Regions from separate parts of the Dactylosporangium sp. NPDC051087 genome, predicted to be linked through region 2. Evidence: riboswitches for the same ligand, from Rfam matches in the RefSeq annotation. Region 2 holds a riboswitch; each other region holds the start of a gene.
What was found. Region 2 has a riboswitch for cobalamin ahead of ACZ6TV_RS36950 (prenyltransferase/squalene oxidase repeat-containing protein). Riboswitches for the same ligand answer to the same signal wherever they lie in the genome.
Positions count from the first base shown of each region.

Region 1: another riboswitch for cobalamin. It lies ahead of bluB (5,6-dimethylbenzimidazole synthase); the one in region 2 lies ahead of ACZ6TV_RS36950 (prenyltransferase/squalene oxidase repeat-containing protein).
Region 3: another riboswitch for cobalamin. It lies ahead of ACZ6TV_RS41640 (VWA domain-containing protein); the one in region 2 lies ahead of ACZ6TV_RS36950 (prenyltransferase/squalene oxidase repeat-containing protein).

Region 1 is NZ_JBVJIJ010000020.1:28,017-32,498, forward strand. Features, by position in the region: gene ACZ6TV_RS33825 (RNA polymerase sigma factor) at 1-849, opposite strand, end outside; gene ACZ6TV_RS33830 (YciI family protein) at 903-1,256, opposite strand; gene bluB (5,6-dimethylbenzimidazole synthase) at 1,424-2,044, opposite strand; cobalamin riboswitch at 2,081-2,282, opposite strand; gene ACZ6TV_RS33840 (metallophosphoesterase family protein) at 2,292-2,978, opposite strand; gene ACZ6TV_RS33845 (MBL fold metallo-hydrolase) at 2,988-3,761, opposite strand; gene ACZ6TV_RS33850 (GlxA family transcriptional regulator) at 3,833-4,482, shown strand, end outside.
Region 2 is NZ_JBVJIJ010000022.1:147,186-151,667, forward strand. Features, by position in the region: gene ACZ6TV_RS36940 (prenyltransferase/squalene oxidase repeat-containing protein) at 1-705, opposite strand, end outside; gene ACZ6TV_RS36945 (hypothetical protein) at 836-1,300, opposite strand; gene ACZ6TV_RS36950 (prenyltransferase/squalene oxidase repeat-containing protein) at 1,462-2,517, opposite strand; cobalamin riboswitch at 2,607-2,755, opposite strand; gene ACZ6TV_RS36955 (DUF4097 family beta strand repeat-containing protein) at 2,906-3,577, shown strand; gene ACZ6TV_RS36960 (ATP-binding cassette domain-containing protein) at 3,590-4,482, shown strand, end outside.
Region 3 is NZ_JBVJIJ010000028.1:18,265-22,746, forward strand. Features, by position in the region: gene cobO (cob(I)yrinic acid a,c-diamide adenosyltransferase) at 1-41, opposite strand, end outside; gene ACZ6TV_RS41640 (VWA domain-containing protein) at 45-2,120, opposite strand; cobalamin riboswitch at 2,156-2,303, opposite strand; gene ACZ6TV_RS41645 (hypothetical protein) at 2,431-3,291, shown strand; gene ACZ6TV_RS41650 (hypothetical protein) at 3,360-4,145, shown strand; gene ACZ6TV_RS41655 (hypothetical protein) at 4,180-4,482, shown strand, end outside.

The DNA.
Region 1 (4,482 bases), on a different contig from region 2:
GGTCGCCTCCCACGAGGGCGCCTCGGCGTGGACGGCGGCGAGCGCGGCCTCCACGGCGTAGCGGGTCGGCGGGTGCCGGCGCAGCGCGGCGGTCAGCAGGTCGGTGCCCTCGCGGATCTGCCGGGTGTCCCAGCGGGTGCGGTCCTGCTCGGACAGCAGGACCAGCCGGCCGCCGGCGGCGCGGGACTCCCTGCGGGCGTCGACGAGCAGCATCAGCGCCAGCAGGGCCGTGGCCGAGGCGTCGTGCGGGACGAGCAGCCGCAGTACCCGGGCCAGCGCGATCGCGGCGTCGACCAGGTCCTGCCGGACCAGCGTGTCGCCGACCGGCGCGGCGTGACCGGTGGTGAAGACGAGGTGGATGACGTCGAGGACGGCACCGACGCGCTCCGGCAGGTCGTCCGGCGACGGCACCCGGAACGGGATGCGGGCCGCGCTGATCTTCCGTTTCGCGCGGGTGACGCGGGCCGCCATCGTCGGCTCCGGCACGAGGAACGCCCGCGCCACCTCGGCCGTCGTCAGGCCGCACACCAGGCGCAGCGTCAACGCGACCTGCGCCTCCCGGGAGAGCGCCGGGTGGCAGCAGGTGAAGATGAGCCGGAGCCGGTCGTCGTCCTCCCCCGGCCCTGGCGTCACGTCCTCGGTGACCAGCAGCGGCAGCGCCCGGCGCAGCGCGGACTCGCGGCGCAGCACGTCGAGCGCCCGGTTGCGGGCGACGGTGGTGAGCCACGCGCCGGGCCGGTCCGGAACGCCGGTGGCCGGCCAGGTGTGCAGCGCCCGCGCGAACGCGTCCTGGACGCACTCCTCGGCGAGGTCGAGGTCGCGGGTGACGCGCACCGTCGCGGCGAGCACCCTGGCCCACTCGCGACGGTGCACCTCGGCGATGCCCACCGGTGGTCCGGCGGTCACCCGTGCTCCGGCCGGTCGTGGTCCACGATCGGGCGGATCTCGACGCCGCCGTGGCCCGAGGACAGCTCGGGCAGCAGGGAGGCGACGGCGATCGCGGCGTCCAGGTCGGCGGCGTCGATGACGTAGAAGCCGCCGAGGGCCTCCTTCGCCTCCAGGAACGGCCCGTCGGTGATCATCGGGCCGCCGCGCAGCGTGGTCGCCGTCGAGGACGACTCCAGCTCGTGCCCGGCGAGCACGGTCGCGGTGCCGGCGAACGCCCGGTGGCCCTCGCCCTTCTCGTGCCGCTCCTGCTCGGTCTCGGCGTCCCAGCGCTGCTCGTCGCCGTAGATGAGGATGAGGTACTTCGCCATGGTCCGTCCTGTTCGCTCGGGGTCCTTTTACCTTGACGACGATCGGCGCGGCGCCGAAATCGACAGGTGGGCCCGCCGGTCTCCAGTGCGCGGCTCTCCAGTGCGCGGTTCTCCAGTGCGCGGTTCTCCAGTGTGCGGTCGGAGCGCGCCGGCCCGGTGCTCGCCGGCTACCAGCGGTCGTGGTGCAGCGCCTCCGCGAGGGAGACCCGGCGCCGCCAGCCGTGCCGTTCGAGGTCGGGCACCGCCTCCAGGTGCGTCACCGGCCCGAGGCACAGCCACGCGACGGGCCGGATCCCGTCGGGGATGCCGAGCAGGTCCCGCACGAACGGCTCGCGGTAGAACGACACCCAGCCGACCCCGAGCTCCTCGGCGGTCGCGGCCAGCCACAGGTTCTGGATGGCGAGGCAGACGGAGTAGAGCCCGGCATCGGCGATCGCGTGCCGTCCGAGCACCGCGGGCCCGCCGCGGCAGGGGTCGTACGTGACGACCACCGACAGCGTCGACTCCAGCACCCCGTCGATCTTGATCCGGGCGAAGGTCGCGGCCGCCGGCCCGTCGAGGGTCGCGGCGAACGTGTCCCGCTCGGCCCGGACGTGCTCGTGGAACGCGGCCCGCACGCCGGGGTCGCGGACGAGGACGAAGTCCCACGGCTGCGACAGCCCGACGCTCGGCGCGGCGTGGGCGGCGCTCAGCACGCGGTCGAGGACGTCGCCGGGGATCGGCGCGCCGGTGAACTGGCCGCGCACGTCGCGGCGGCGGTGGACGACGTCGTACAGGTCGGTGCTCATGAGGGCAGGCTCCCGCTGCTCAGGCCGCCCAGGTGGACGGCCGGTGATCGCGAGGCCGGTCTTCGGACTCTCGGATCAACGCCTGCACCGTCCGCCTTCCCAGCCCTCGGGCCAGTGACCGCGCACCGCGAGGATGCGCCTGGACGGCAGCTCCCCGATCACCGCGGCGGGCCCGTGCCGGATTCACACCGGCTTCCCGATTCTCCCCTTCCGGGGCACCTCGCATCAGTTCATGCCACCTGCGAGCTTACGGCGTCACGGTCCGGAAGTGGGTGGTGAGCCGGCCGTCCTCGACGAGGTGGAACGCGAGCGCCGGCGGTGGCTCGGGCCGGTCCCCGGGCTCCCACGGCAGCAGCATCGTGGACTCGACGCCGGGCGCGGTGATGACGGGCACGCCGGCGAACGTGCTCACGGCGGCGCTGTGGACGTGACCGCACAGCACGGCGAGGACGCCGGGGTGCCGGCCGATGATCCCGGCGAGCCGGCCGGCGCCGAGCTGGCGGACCCGGTCGGCGGAGGGCTTGCCGACCGGCACCGGCGGGTGGTGGCAGCACACGAACGCGGGCGTGCCGGCCGTCGCCGCGAGCGTGTCGTCGAGCCATTCGAGGGTGTCGTCGCCGAGCCGGCCCTCGGCGCGCCCGGGCACGGACGAGTCGCACAGCGCGAACAGCACCCCCGCGACCGTCTCGGCGCGGTCGACCCGGAACGCGGCGGGGTCGTCGTGGTTGCCGGGCAGCGCGAGGACCGGCACGCCGAGCCGCCGGAGCCGGTCGAACGCCGCGTATTCCGCCTCGGCGCCGTGCTCGGCGATGTCGCCCGTGACGAGCACGGCGTCCAGCGGTCCGCGGAGGCCGCCGAGGTACGAGATGACGCGGTCGAACCGGTCCGGCGGCTGCGACCCGATGTGGAGGTCGCTGACGTGGGCGATGAGCACCCCTGCCGGTTACCCCAGCAGGTGCGCGCTACCCGCGGCGCCGAACACGGCGCGGACGTCCTCGATGCCCTCGGTGAAGTGGGCCCAGCTGTCGACGTGCACGGGCAGCACGGTCGTGGCGCCGAGGAGCCGGGCCGCCTCGAGCATGCCGGCGGCGCCGAGGGTCAGGTCAGCGTCGCCGAGCAGCGCGGTGCGGGCCCTGCCGCCGAAGAGGACGGCCACGTCGATGACCGGGAACCGCTCCGCGATCGCGGCGACGACCCGCAGCGAGGCGTTGTCGCCGCTGACGTAGACGGTCGGCTGGTCCTCGGCCTGCAGGACGAAGCCGGTGACGGGGCCGGTGAGGTGCTCGGTGCCGTCGGGTCCGTGCTGCGCGGGGACGGCGGTGACCCGGACGTCCCCGCGCGGGCGACCCCGGTGCCCTTCTCCTTCCTGGCGGCCGCCGGGACGGGGCAGGTCGGCGTGCGTCCACGGGTCGAGCCCGACGGTGCCGGCGCCCAGCCGGGCCGCCGCCGACGGGGTGCTGAGCACCACCGGTACCGACGCCGCGAAAACCCGGCCGGAGTGGTCGAGGTTGTCGGGGTGCTGGTCGTGGGACAGGAGCACGACGTCGACGGCGCCCGCGTCGGCCGGGGTCCCCGCCGCGGGCGCGGTCTTGGTCAGCACGCGCGTGCCGAGCGGGTAGTCGCCGGGCGGATCGAAGGTGGGGTCGGTGATGAACGTGCGGCCGCCGTAGGTGAACACCGCGGTCGGGCCGCCGAACCGGCGGATCTGGAAGGTCATGCCGGCCAGTCTCGCGGCGCCCGCGCACGACGGTCAGTGGCTGGAACGCCATCCGCCGATACGATCAAGCCATGGCTCGGGACGCTGCGACGGTCGGGGTGCTCATCGGCGACGGCGCGCCGATGCTGGAGGTCGCGGTCGCGCCGCGGGTGTTCGGCGTCGCCGGTTGCCGCCTGCTGACCGCCGGCGAGCACCCGGGTCCGCTGTCGACGACCGCGGGCATCGCGATCACCGCCCCGCACGACCTGGCCGAACTGGACACCGCGGGCGTCGTCGTCGTGCCCGGGTGGCGGCCGCCGGGCGGCGACCCGGTCGCGCCCGGCATCCTCGACCTGCTGCGCCGCGCGCACACCGAGGGCGCCACCGTCGTCGGCCTGTGCCTGGGCGCGTTCGTGCTCGCCGAGGCGGGCCTGCTCGACGGGCGGCGGGCCACCACGCACTGGAAGCACCTGCCCGCGTTCGCGGCCCGCTTCCCGGCCGTCGACGTCGTCGAGGACGTCCTCTACGTCGACGAGGGGTCGGTCGTCACCAGCGCCGGCAGCGCCGCGGGTCTCGACGCGTGCCTGCACCTGCTGCGCCGCGACCGGGGCCCGGCGGTGGCGGACGCGGCCGCCCGCGCCCTCGTCGTCGCGCCGCACCGCTCCGGCGGGCAGGCGCAGTTCATCGAGCGGCCGGTCCCGCGGCTGCGCGCCGGGGATGCGGTGGCCGACGCGATGCGGCA
Region 2 (4,482 bases):
GAGCAGCGCCTGCACGGCCATCGCGGTCGTGTCGACGTCGGGGGCGTCGTCGGCGGCGCAGGCGGCGCCGGTCGGGTCGGGGTTGAGGCGGAAGCCGCCGGCCGGGCACTGCTGCCGGATCAGGTAGGCGGCGACGTCAGCCGGTACGCCACCGGTGCGGCCCAGACCGAGCACCGCCAGGGACTGGTCGAAGGTGTTGCTGGCGTCGCCGCCGTAGACCTCGGGCGTGGTGTCGCGGACCCTGCCCTTGTGCGGGCCGTCCGCCGCGATCAGGCCGCGGGTCATGGCGTCGAGGTCGAGGCCGCCGAAGTGTCTCGGGTCGCGGCCGGCGGCGGTGGCGGCGAGGAGCAGCTTCGCCGTGGAGCCGGCGTCGGTGATCCGGTCGTCGTCGCCGTCCTCGTCGTAGTCGAGCTCGTAGTAGCTGAACGTCGCGGCGTTCGCGGCGACCTTGTCGGCGACGGCGGCGGCGGTGGCCGGGGCGACGCCGGTGGCGCGCAGGGCGAGGAGCGCGTCGACGGTCAGGCCGATGTCGGGCAGCCCGAAGTTGGTGAGCACCCCGTCCTCGAACTGGGTGGTGAGCCACGTGGCGGCGTCCCGGCCGGCGGTCTGCTGCGCGGGGCTCGGGGCGGCGACGGCGGTGGCCGCGATCACGCCGCCGAGGACGGTGGCGGCGAGAGCGGCGGCGGCGCTGCGGTGCGGGCGCATGAGGGGCCTTTCAAAGCTGGCGGAGGCTCAAAGCTGGCGGAGGCTCAAAGCTGGCGGAGGCTCAGAGCTGACGGAGGCTCGAAGCCGACGGAGGCGGTGCCGCGGGGCACCGCCTCCGGTGCCGGATGGCTCAGGGGGCGGTGATCGACGGTGCCTGACCGGAGCCGAAGCGCCAGCCCTCGACGGTGCCGATCGCCGGGTTGAACGAGGAGGCGCCGGCGCTGCTGTACGTCCATGCGCCGCCGGGCGTGGCGTGCCAGTACGACCAGTACGCCGACGTGGGCGGGGTGTTGACGCACGGGTCGGACGCCGCGGTCGGCTGGCCGTTGATCCTGCACACGAACGCCAGGCCCCAGCGCTGCGTGCCGGTGACGGTGAACCCGGCGCCGGTCAGCGCGGCCAGCCCGGTCGGCGGGTCGCCGAGCTTGCAGCCGACCACGACCCCGCCGCCGAGCGGGCCGAAGTCGACCACGACGCTCACCCCGGCGCCGGGCGCGCAGGCGGCCGCGTGCGCCGCCCGCGGTGCCGGATCGGCGAGGACGAACGTCGCGGTGACGGCGAGCGCGGCGAACAGAGCGGCCGGCAACCGGCGCATGATTCCTCCACTGTGGACGGTGTGCACGGGTGTGCCGGGTCGGGTGGTCAGGGGCACGCCGGTGTTCAGGGGCATGCGGGGTCCGGTGTTCAGGGGAACGCGTGCGGCGGTGTGCGCGGGTGTGTGGCGCCTGGTGTTCACGGGCATGCCGGGCGTCGTGTTCACGGGCACACCAGGATCGGTGCGGCGGCGCGGGATCCGCGTGCGGTGAGCGTCGCCAGGCCCGAGCCGGTCAGGCCGGGCACCGCCTGCGCGGTCGACCGGACCGCGGTCGCCGGGTCGAACCCGCCGGCGGCGTAGGCGATGGCGCCCCGGTCCGCGCCGCAGCGGACCTGCAGGCTGAGCAGGAAGCCGCGGGCCTTCAGCCAGGCGACCGGCCGTCCCGCGACGGCCAGGGCCTGTGCCGCCAGACCGGTGCTGTTGGCGTTCGCCGTGCCGGCGGAGTCGGCGAACGAACCGTCGGCGGCCTGCGCCGAGACCAGCCACGCGACCGCCGGCGCCGCGTCGGCGGGACGGCCGACGGCGAGCAGCGCCTGCACGGCGAACGCGGTCGCGTCGACGTCGCTGATGCACGCCGGCTGGTCGTAGTAGAGCGGGTAGCCGCCGTCGGCGCAGCGGGTGCCGGCGAGGTACGTGCCGCCGGACGTGGGCGCCCCGGCCGGGGTGCGGTCCAGGGCGAGCAGCGAGAACGCCTGGGTGAGCTGGTTGCTGTAGTCGCCGAAGGCCGACCGGTCGGTGAAGCGGCCCGATGGCGCCTGCAGCCCGCGCAGCCGGGCGATCAGGTCGACGCCGCCGAACGCGGCCGGGTCGGCGCCGCGGACCTGCGCGGCGAGGGCGAGCTTGGCGGTCGCGCCCGCGTACGCCTCGGTGCCGTCCCCGATGTAGCCGGTGAGGATCTCCGGCCGGGCCAGCCACGCCGTCGCCTTGGCGGCGTTCGCGCCGGCGACCTTCGCGGCGGCGGACGCGAGGATCGCGTCGATGGTGAGGCCCTGGTCGGGGTAGGCGACGCCGTCGAAGACGACCTCGAAGCGTTCGCCGTCGACGAGCCGGTGGGCCAGCCACCCGGCGGCGGCGTCGGACCGGTTGACGGTGGGTGGTGCAGCTGTGACCGGCAGGGCGGCCGGTGCGACGGCCGTGACGGTCAGGACGCTGGACAGGGCGAGCGCGGCGAGCACCCTCGTGAGGAGGGTGCGGGCGCGGTGCCGGGGGACTGCCATCGGGCGGTGCCTCTCCGGCCCTGGCAGTCGAGAGAAACCGGGCATGCCCGGTGGCTCCGACCCGTGGGCCACGACGGGTAGGGAGGTGCAAGAGACGACGCGTGTCGGACAGGTATTCGGGCTCGCGGCGAGCAGACATCGCTCACCGCCTACCGTTGCGGGCCAGCGCCGGACTTCAACCGGACTTCCCCCATCAACACACGGCTATGTAGTTGTGACCGACAGTCTGTCCCCGGCGATGCGGTGCCGTCAATCCCGGCGGCCGTGCTGTGGCGATGCCAACAGCTCACTGACACGGGCGGGACGGCGTGTCTGCGCGCTGTCAGCCCGCTGTCAGTGGCGCTCGCGACAGTGCTCTCACCAAGCCGAACGGACAGAGGAGAGCACGATGCAGACCTTCGAGACCCCCGACCCGATCTCCGCGGTGCTCGACATCCCCGCGGGCCGCGTCCAGTTCATCGCCGGTGACCGGGCCGACACGACCGTCCAGGTCCGGCCGGCCGACGCCGCGAAGAGCCGCGACGTGAAGGTGGCGGAGCAGACCACGGTCGAATACGCCGGCGGCGTCCTGCGGATCGCGGCCGACGCCGGGGTGCGGCACCAGCTGCTCGGCAGTTCGGGCTCCGTCGACGTGACCGTGCAGCTGCCCGCCGGCTCCCAGCTGACCGTGAAGGCGGCCAGCGCCGAGTTCCGGGCCGTCGGCCGCTTCGGCGACGTCGCCTTCGACGGGGCGCACGGCGCGGTCAAGGTCGACGAGGCCGACAGCGTCCACCTCACCGTCCTCGCCGCCGACGTCGTCGTCGGCCGGGTCAACGGCTCGTCGGAGATCAGCACCGCCAAGGGCGACATCACCGTCGCCGAGGCGGTGCGCGGCAACCTCGTGCTGCGCACCCAGGCCGGCGACGTGACCGTCGGCGCCGCCACCGGCGTCTCCGCCTCGCTGGACGCCGGCACCGGCCACGGCCGCATCCACAACGCGCTGAAGAACGGCGACGGCGCCGCCGAGCTCACCATCCACGCCACGACCGCGCACGGCGACATCGTCGCCCGCAGCAACTGAAGGGACAGCACCATGACGAACCTGGCCATCGCGGCGACCGGGCTGCGCAAGTCGTACGGGGACAAGGTCGTGCTCGACGGCGTCGACCTGGCCGTGCCCGCGGGGACGATCTTCTCCCTGCTCGGCCCGAACGGCGCCGGCAAGACCACCGCCGTGAAGATCCTGTCCACGCTCATCTCGCCCGGCCCGGGCTCCGGCGCCATCCACGTCGACGGTCACGACCTGGCCCGCGACCCGCAGGCCGTCCGCGCCGCGATCGGCGTCACCGGGCAGTTCTCCGCCGTCGACGGCCTGATCACGGGCGAGGAGAACATGCTGCTCATGGGCGACCTGCACCACCTGTCCAAGCGCGACGGGCGGCGCGCCGCCGCCGGGCTGCTGGAGCGCTTCGCCCTCACCGACGCGGCGAAGAAGCCCGCCTCCACGTACTCCGGCGGCATGAAGCGGCGGCTCGACCTGGCGATGACCCTGGTCGGGCACCCGCGGGTGATCTTCCTGGACGAGCCCACGACCGGCCTCGACCCGCGCAGCCGGCACAACATGTGGCAGATCATCCGCGAGCTCGTCGACGACGGTGCCACGGTCTTCCTGACCACGCAGTACCTGGAGGAGGCCGACCAGCTCGCCGACCGGATCGCCGTGCTCAACGACGGGAAGATCGTGGCGGAGGGCACGGCGGACCAACTGAAGCGGCTGGTCCCCGGCGGGCACGTGCGGCTGCGCTTCACCGACCCGGTGGCCTACAAGGCGGCGGGCCTCGCGCTGCCGGACGCCGCCCGCGACGACGAGTCCCTCGCGCTGCAGATCCCCGGCGACGGCAGCCAGCGGGACCTGCGCTCGATCCTCGACCGGCTCGACTCGGTCCGCGTCGAGGCCGACGAGCTGACCGTACACACGCCGGACCT
Region 3 (4,482 bases), on a different contig from region 2:
AGCCCGTCGTCCGGCACGCTCTCGACCTTGCCCTGCGGCATGGCTCAACTCCCCACAGTGGACAGTGCCGACAGCGGGAGGCAGTCGGCGGACAAGGCACGGGCGAGGCGCTGGGCGAGGCCGAGCCGCACGGGCCCGGACTCGCAGTCCACGACGACGGCCGGGATCCCGGCGAGCGCGGGCGTGACGGTCAGCGGGTCGGGGCCGCTGGTCGCCCGGCCGTCGGTGACGACGACGAGCAGCGGGCGGCGGCGGGCGTCGCGGCGCTTCTCGCCGTGCAGGGTCCGCGCGGCCTGGCGCAGCCCCGCCGCGAGCGGCGTGCGGCCGCCGGTGCGCAGCTCGGCGAGGCGCAGGACGCCGACCTCGTGGCTGGCCGTCGGCTCGAGGACGGCGGTGGCCTCCGCGCCGCGGAAGGTGATCATGCCGACCTTGTCCCTGCGCTGGTACGCGTCGCGCAGCAGCGACAGCACGGCGGTCTTCACGACGGTCATCCGCCGGCGGGCCGCCATGGACCCGGACGCGTCGACGACGAACAGGACCAGGTTCGCCTCCCGGCCCACCTTCACGGCCTCGCGGAGGTCGCGGGCGTGGACGCTGCGGGACCCGCGCAGCGCGGCGGCGCGGACGCTGTCGGGCAGGTGGAGGCTGACGAGCTTGCCGCCGCTGGGCTGCCGGGACCGCACGACCCTGCCGTGCCGGCCGTGGGCGGGCGAGCGGCGGCCGGCGTGGGCGCCCTGCTGCCGGTTGGCGCGGCCGCCGATCTTCAGCAGCCGGGTCTTGTACGGCGCCTGCGCGAACGCCAGCTCCCCTGCGGGCTGCGTGGCCGGCTGCCCGGACGACCCGGTGTCGCCCTGTTCCGGCGCGGCGGTGTCGTCCGATCCAGACGTATCCGAAATGTCGGGCGAGGTGGAGGTGCCTGAAGAGGGGCGGGACGGAGGCCGGTCGGCGCCCCCGGAGGGTTGGGACGGAGGCCGGCCGTCGCCTTCTCCGGCGGACAGATCCGGAGTGTCGGAAATATCGGGCGACGGGTCGTCCGGCCCAGGGGGTGGATCCCGCGGGGGCGGGCCACCGGCGTCGGGATCCTCGTCGGGATCGTCGTCGGGGCCGTTGAGCTCCTGGTCGAGGATCTCCTCGAGGCGTTCCTGGTCGGCGCCCGGCGGGTCGAGCGGGTCGCGGCGGCGGCGGTGCGGGAGGGCGAGCCTCGCCGCGTCGCGCAGGTCGTCCTTCGTCACGACCGTCCGGCCGTGCCAGGCGGCCAGGGCCACCGCGGTGCGGGCCACGACGATGTCGGCGCGCAGGCCGTCCACCCGGTACGCCAGGCAGATCCGCGCGATCCGGTCCAGCTGCCGGTCGGGCAGCGTCACCGCCGGCAGCGCCCGCCGCGCCTCGGCGATCCGGGCGGCGAGGGCCGCGTCCTCCTCCGTGTAGCGCGCCGCGAAGGTGTCGGGGTCCAGTTCGTACGCCAGCCGCCGCCGCACGACCTCGGCCCTGGGCGCCGCCGTGGCGGGCGCGGCGACGCCGACGACCAGGCCGAACCGGTCGACGAGCTGCGGGCGTGGCTCGCCCTCCTCCGGGTTCATGGTGCCGACGAGGAGGAAGCGGGCGGCGTGCTTGACGGAGACGCCGTCGCGCTCGACGTGGGCGCGGCCCATCGCGGCCGCGTCGAGGAGCAGGTCGACGAGGTGGTCGGGCAGGAGGTTGACCTCGTCGACGTAGAGGACACCGCGGTGCGCGGCGGCGAGCAGGCCCGGCTCATAGGCCTTGACCCCGTCGCCGAGGGCGCGCTGCAGGTCGAGGGTGCCGACGACCCGGTCCTCGGTGGCGCCGACGGGCAGCTCGACCAGCGCGGACCGGCGCCGGGCGGCGGGCGCGTCCAGGGAGTGCGGGCCGTCCGGGCAGGACCGGTCGGGGGCGGCGGGGTCGCAGGCGAAGCGGCAGCCGGCGACGACGTCGACCTCGGGAAGCAGCGTGGCCAGCCCCCGCACGACGGTCGACTTGGCGGTGCCCTTCTCGCCCCGGACGAGGACCCCGCCGATCGCCGGGGACACGGCCGTGAGCAGCAGGGCGAGGCGCAGGTCTGGCAGGCCGACCACGGCCGAGAACGGATACGGCGACGTCACGGGCACATCCTTATCGAGCGGGTCCGCGCCCGCTGGGTCAACAAGCACGAGCGGCTGGAGTGTCTGACTTCCCGGGTCGCCGCCGTGGCCCGTGTGCTGGACGGAGGCTCCCCGGTCACAGTGGCGGGACCGTCCCAGACTCGCACTGGGTTCCTCCCTGTGGCCGCTCGGGGTTCATCGTGTCCCACGGCTCCCAGTGACGTCAACGTGACCCAAATCCTTCGGGCCGGGCACGACCGGCCGAACAGATGACGTGTGGGCGGGCTCAGCGCACCGGGCGCCGGCGGACCCGCGCCGCGTCCTGGCACGCGTGCGCGGCGTCGCGGACACCGTCCTGGGGCCCGTCCTGGGTGTCGTCCTGGCCCTTGGTCTGCTGGTGGCGTCGGTACACCGGACGCTGCCGCCGCTCGCACCGGAGACCAGCGTCGCCCCGCCCGGCACCAGGGCCATGTGGCTGTGGGACCGGGCGCCGCCGGAGACCGTCGTGGCCTGGGCGAACGCCCACTCGGTGTCGACGATCTTCGCGTACTACGACCCGCGCGCCGACGTCACGGAGCTGACCCGGCTCCGCGCGCTGTGCGACGACGCCGGGATCACGCTCGACGCGCTCGGCGGCGAGCCGGACTGGACGACGGACCACGCGACCGCGCTCGCGTGGGCCCGCGCCGCCGCCGCGACCGGACTGTTCCGGGGGCTGCACGTCGACGTCGAGCCCTACCTGCTGCCCACGTGGCAGCAGGAGCAGGCGGTGCTCGTGCCGCAGCTGCTGCGGCTGCTCGACGAGCTGGCGCAGGTCGGGCCGCCCCTCGAGCTGGACGTGCCGTTCTGGCTGCCCACCGTGCAGGTCGGCGGGGAGAACCTGGCCGACGCCGTGCTCGCCCGGGTCGACGGCGTCACGGTGATGAGCTACCGCAACACCGCCACCGGCGGCAACTCCATGCTCGGCGTCGCCGACGACCTGCTGCGCCGCGCCGGGGAGGCGGCGAAACCGGCCCGGCTCGGCGCGGAGACGCAGGCGCTCGGCGACTGCGCCTACTGCACCTTCCACGGCGGCACCGACAGCGCCATGCGGGCCACGCTCAGCGACGTCGACCGTGCGGCGCAGCGCTACGCCGCGTTCGAGGGAATCGCGGTGCACCAGTACGACACCTGGATAGCGCTCACCGGCTAGCTCAACACGCTCCCCGAGCCGCCGATCAGGCAGACGTCACCAAGTCCCGACAGAGAAGGACCTCTCCGATGCGCCGTTCAGCCTCCATCGCTCTCGCCTGCGCCGCCGGTGCGGCCGCCATCCTGCCCGCCGCCGCGCCGGCCAGCGCCGCGACCCCCGGCCTCGGGCTGACCATCCCGCTGCTCGCGCCGATGGTGCTGGGTCAGACGGGCTGGGTGAGCACCCTGTGGGGCGCGGCGGCCGACATCTGCAACGTCAAGGTCACCGCCTCGGGGCCCGGCGTCTCCGTCAACTACCCCACGAACACGAAGACCTACTCGTCGCTGTCGAAGGGCGACTCGCTCTCGGCCGGCAGCGTCGACTACGCGGCGTTCAACATCACCGTCACCTCGAACACGCTGGTCTCGCTCACGCCGATCACGCTGAACTACACGTACACCGAGAAGACCGCCGGCGCGACGACCTGCGTCGGCACCGCCCGCACCGGCAGCTCCACCGCGACCCTGCCGATCGTCCTGGTCAGCGGCGACGGCGTCGTCCAGAAGACCAGCACGGTGACCGTGCCGAAGAAGACCCCGGTGTGGAGCCAGCTGGTGTTCCAGGCCCGCCGCGGCGGCGTCGACGACCTGAAGATCACCGTCTCCGGCGGCCCCGCCGGGCTGGGCGTCAGCTACCCCGCCGACCGGACCTACACGCAGCTCAACGACGCGGCCGGCCTGCCCGTCGGCGCCGACGACTACGCGTCGGTGAAGTTCGACGCCACGAACGTCGCCGCCGGCACCTACACGCTCACCGTGAAGCTCAACTACGGCACCACCGTCGACACCAACCCGCTGACGCTCGTCGTCGCATAGCCACCTCCTCCTCGCGCAAGGAAAGGGCCTCGTCATGATCCGCTCCAGAGCGCTGCTCACGCTCGCCGTCCTTGCCGTCACGGGCGGTCTGACCGCCGGCTGCGGTGACGAGTCGGCGAACACCCCGGCCAAGATCTCCGCCCCGTCCGGGCCGACGACCACGGCGGCGGCCAGCCCGGCCGTCAGCGAACCGTTGACACCCGAACGGATGGACACGATCTACGTGGACACGACGGCCGCACACCTGTGCGCGGTCCAGTCGAGGGTCTACACCGACCCGGGCGCCATGGCCGACGCGTACGCCAGCAAGCCCATCTACAGCGGGCTGACGGACGCG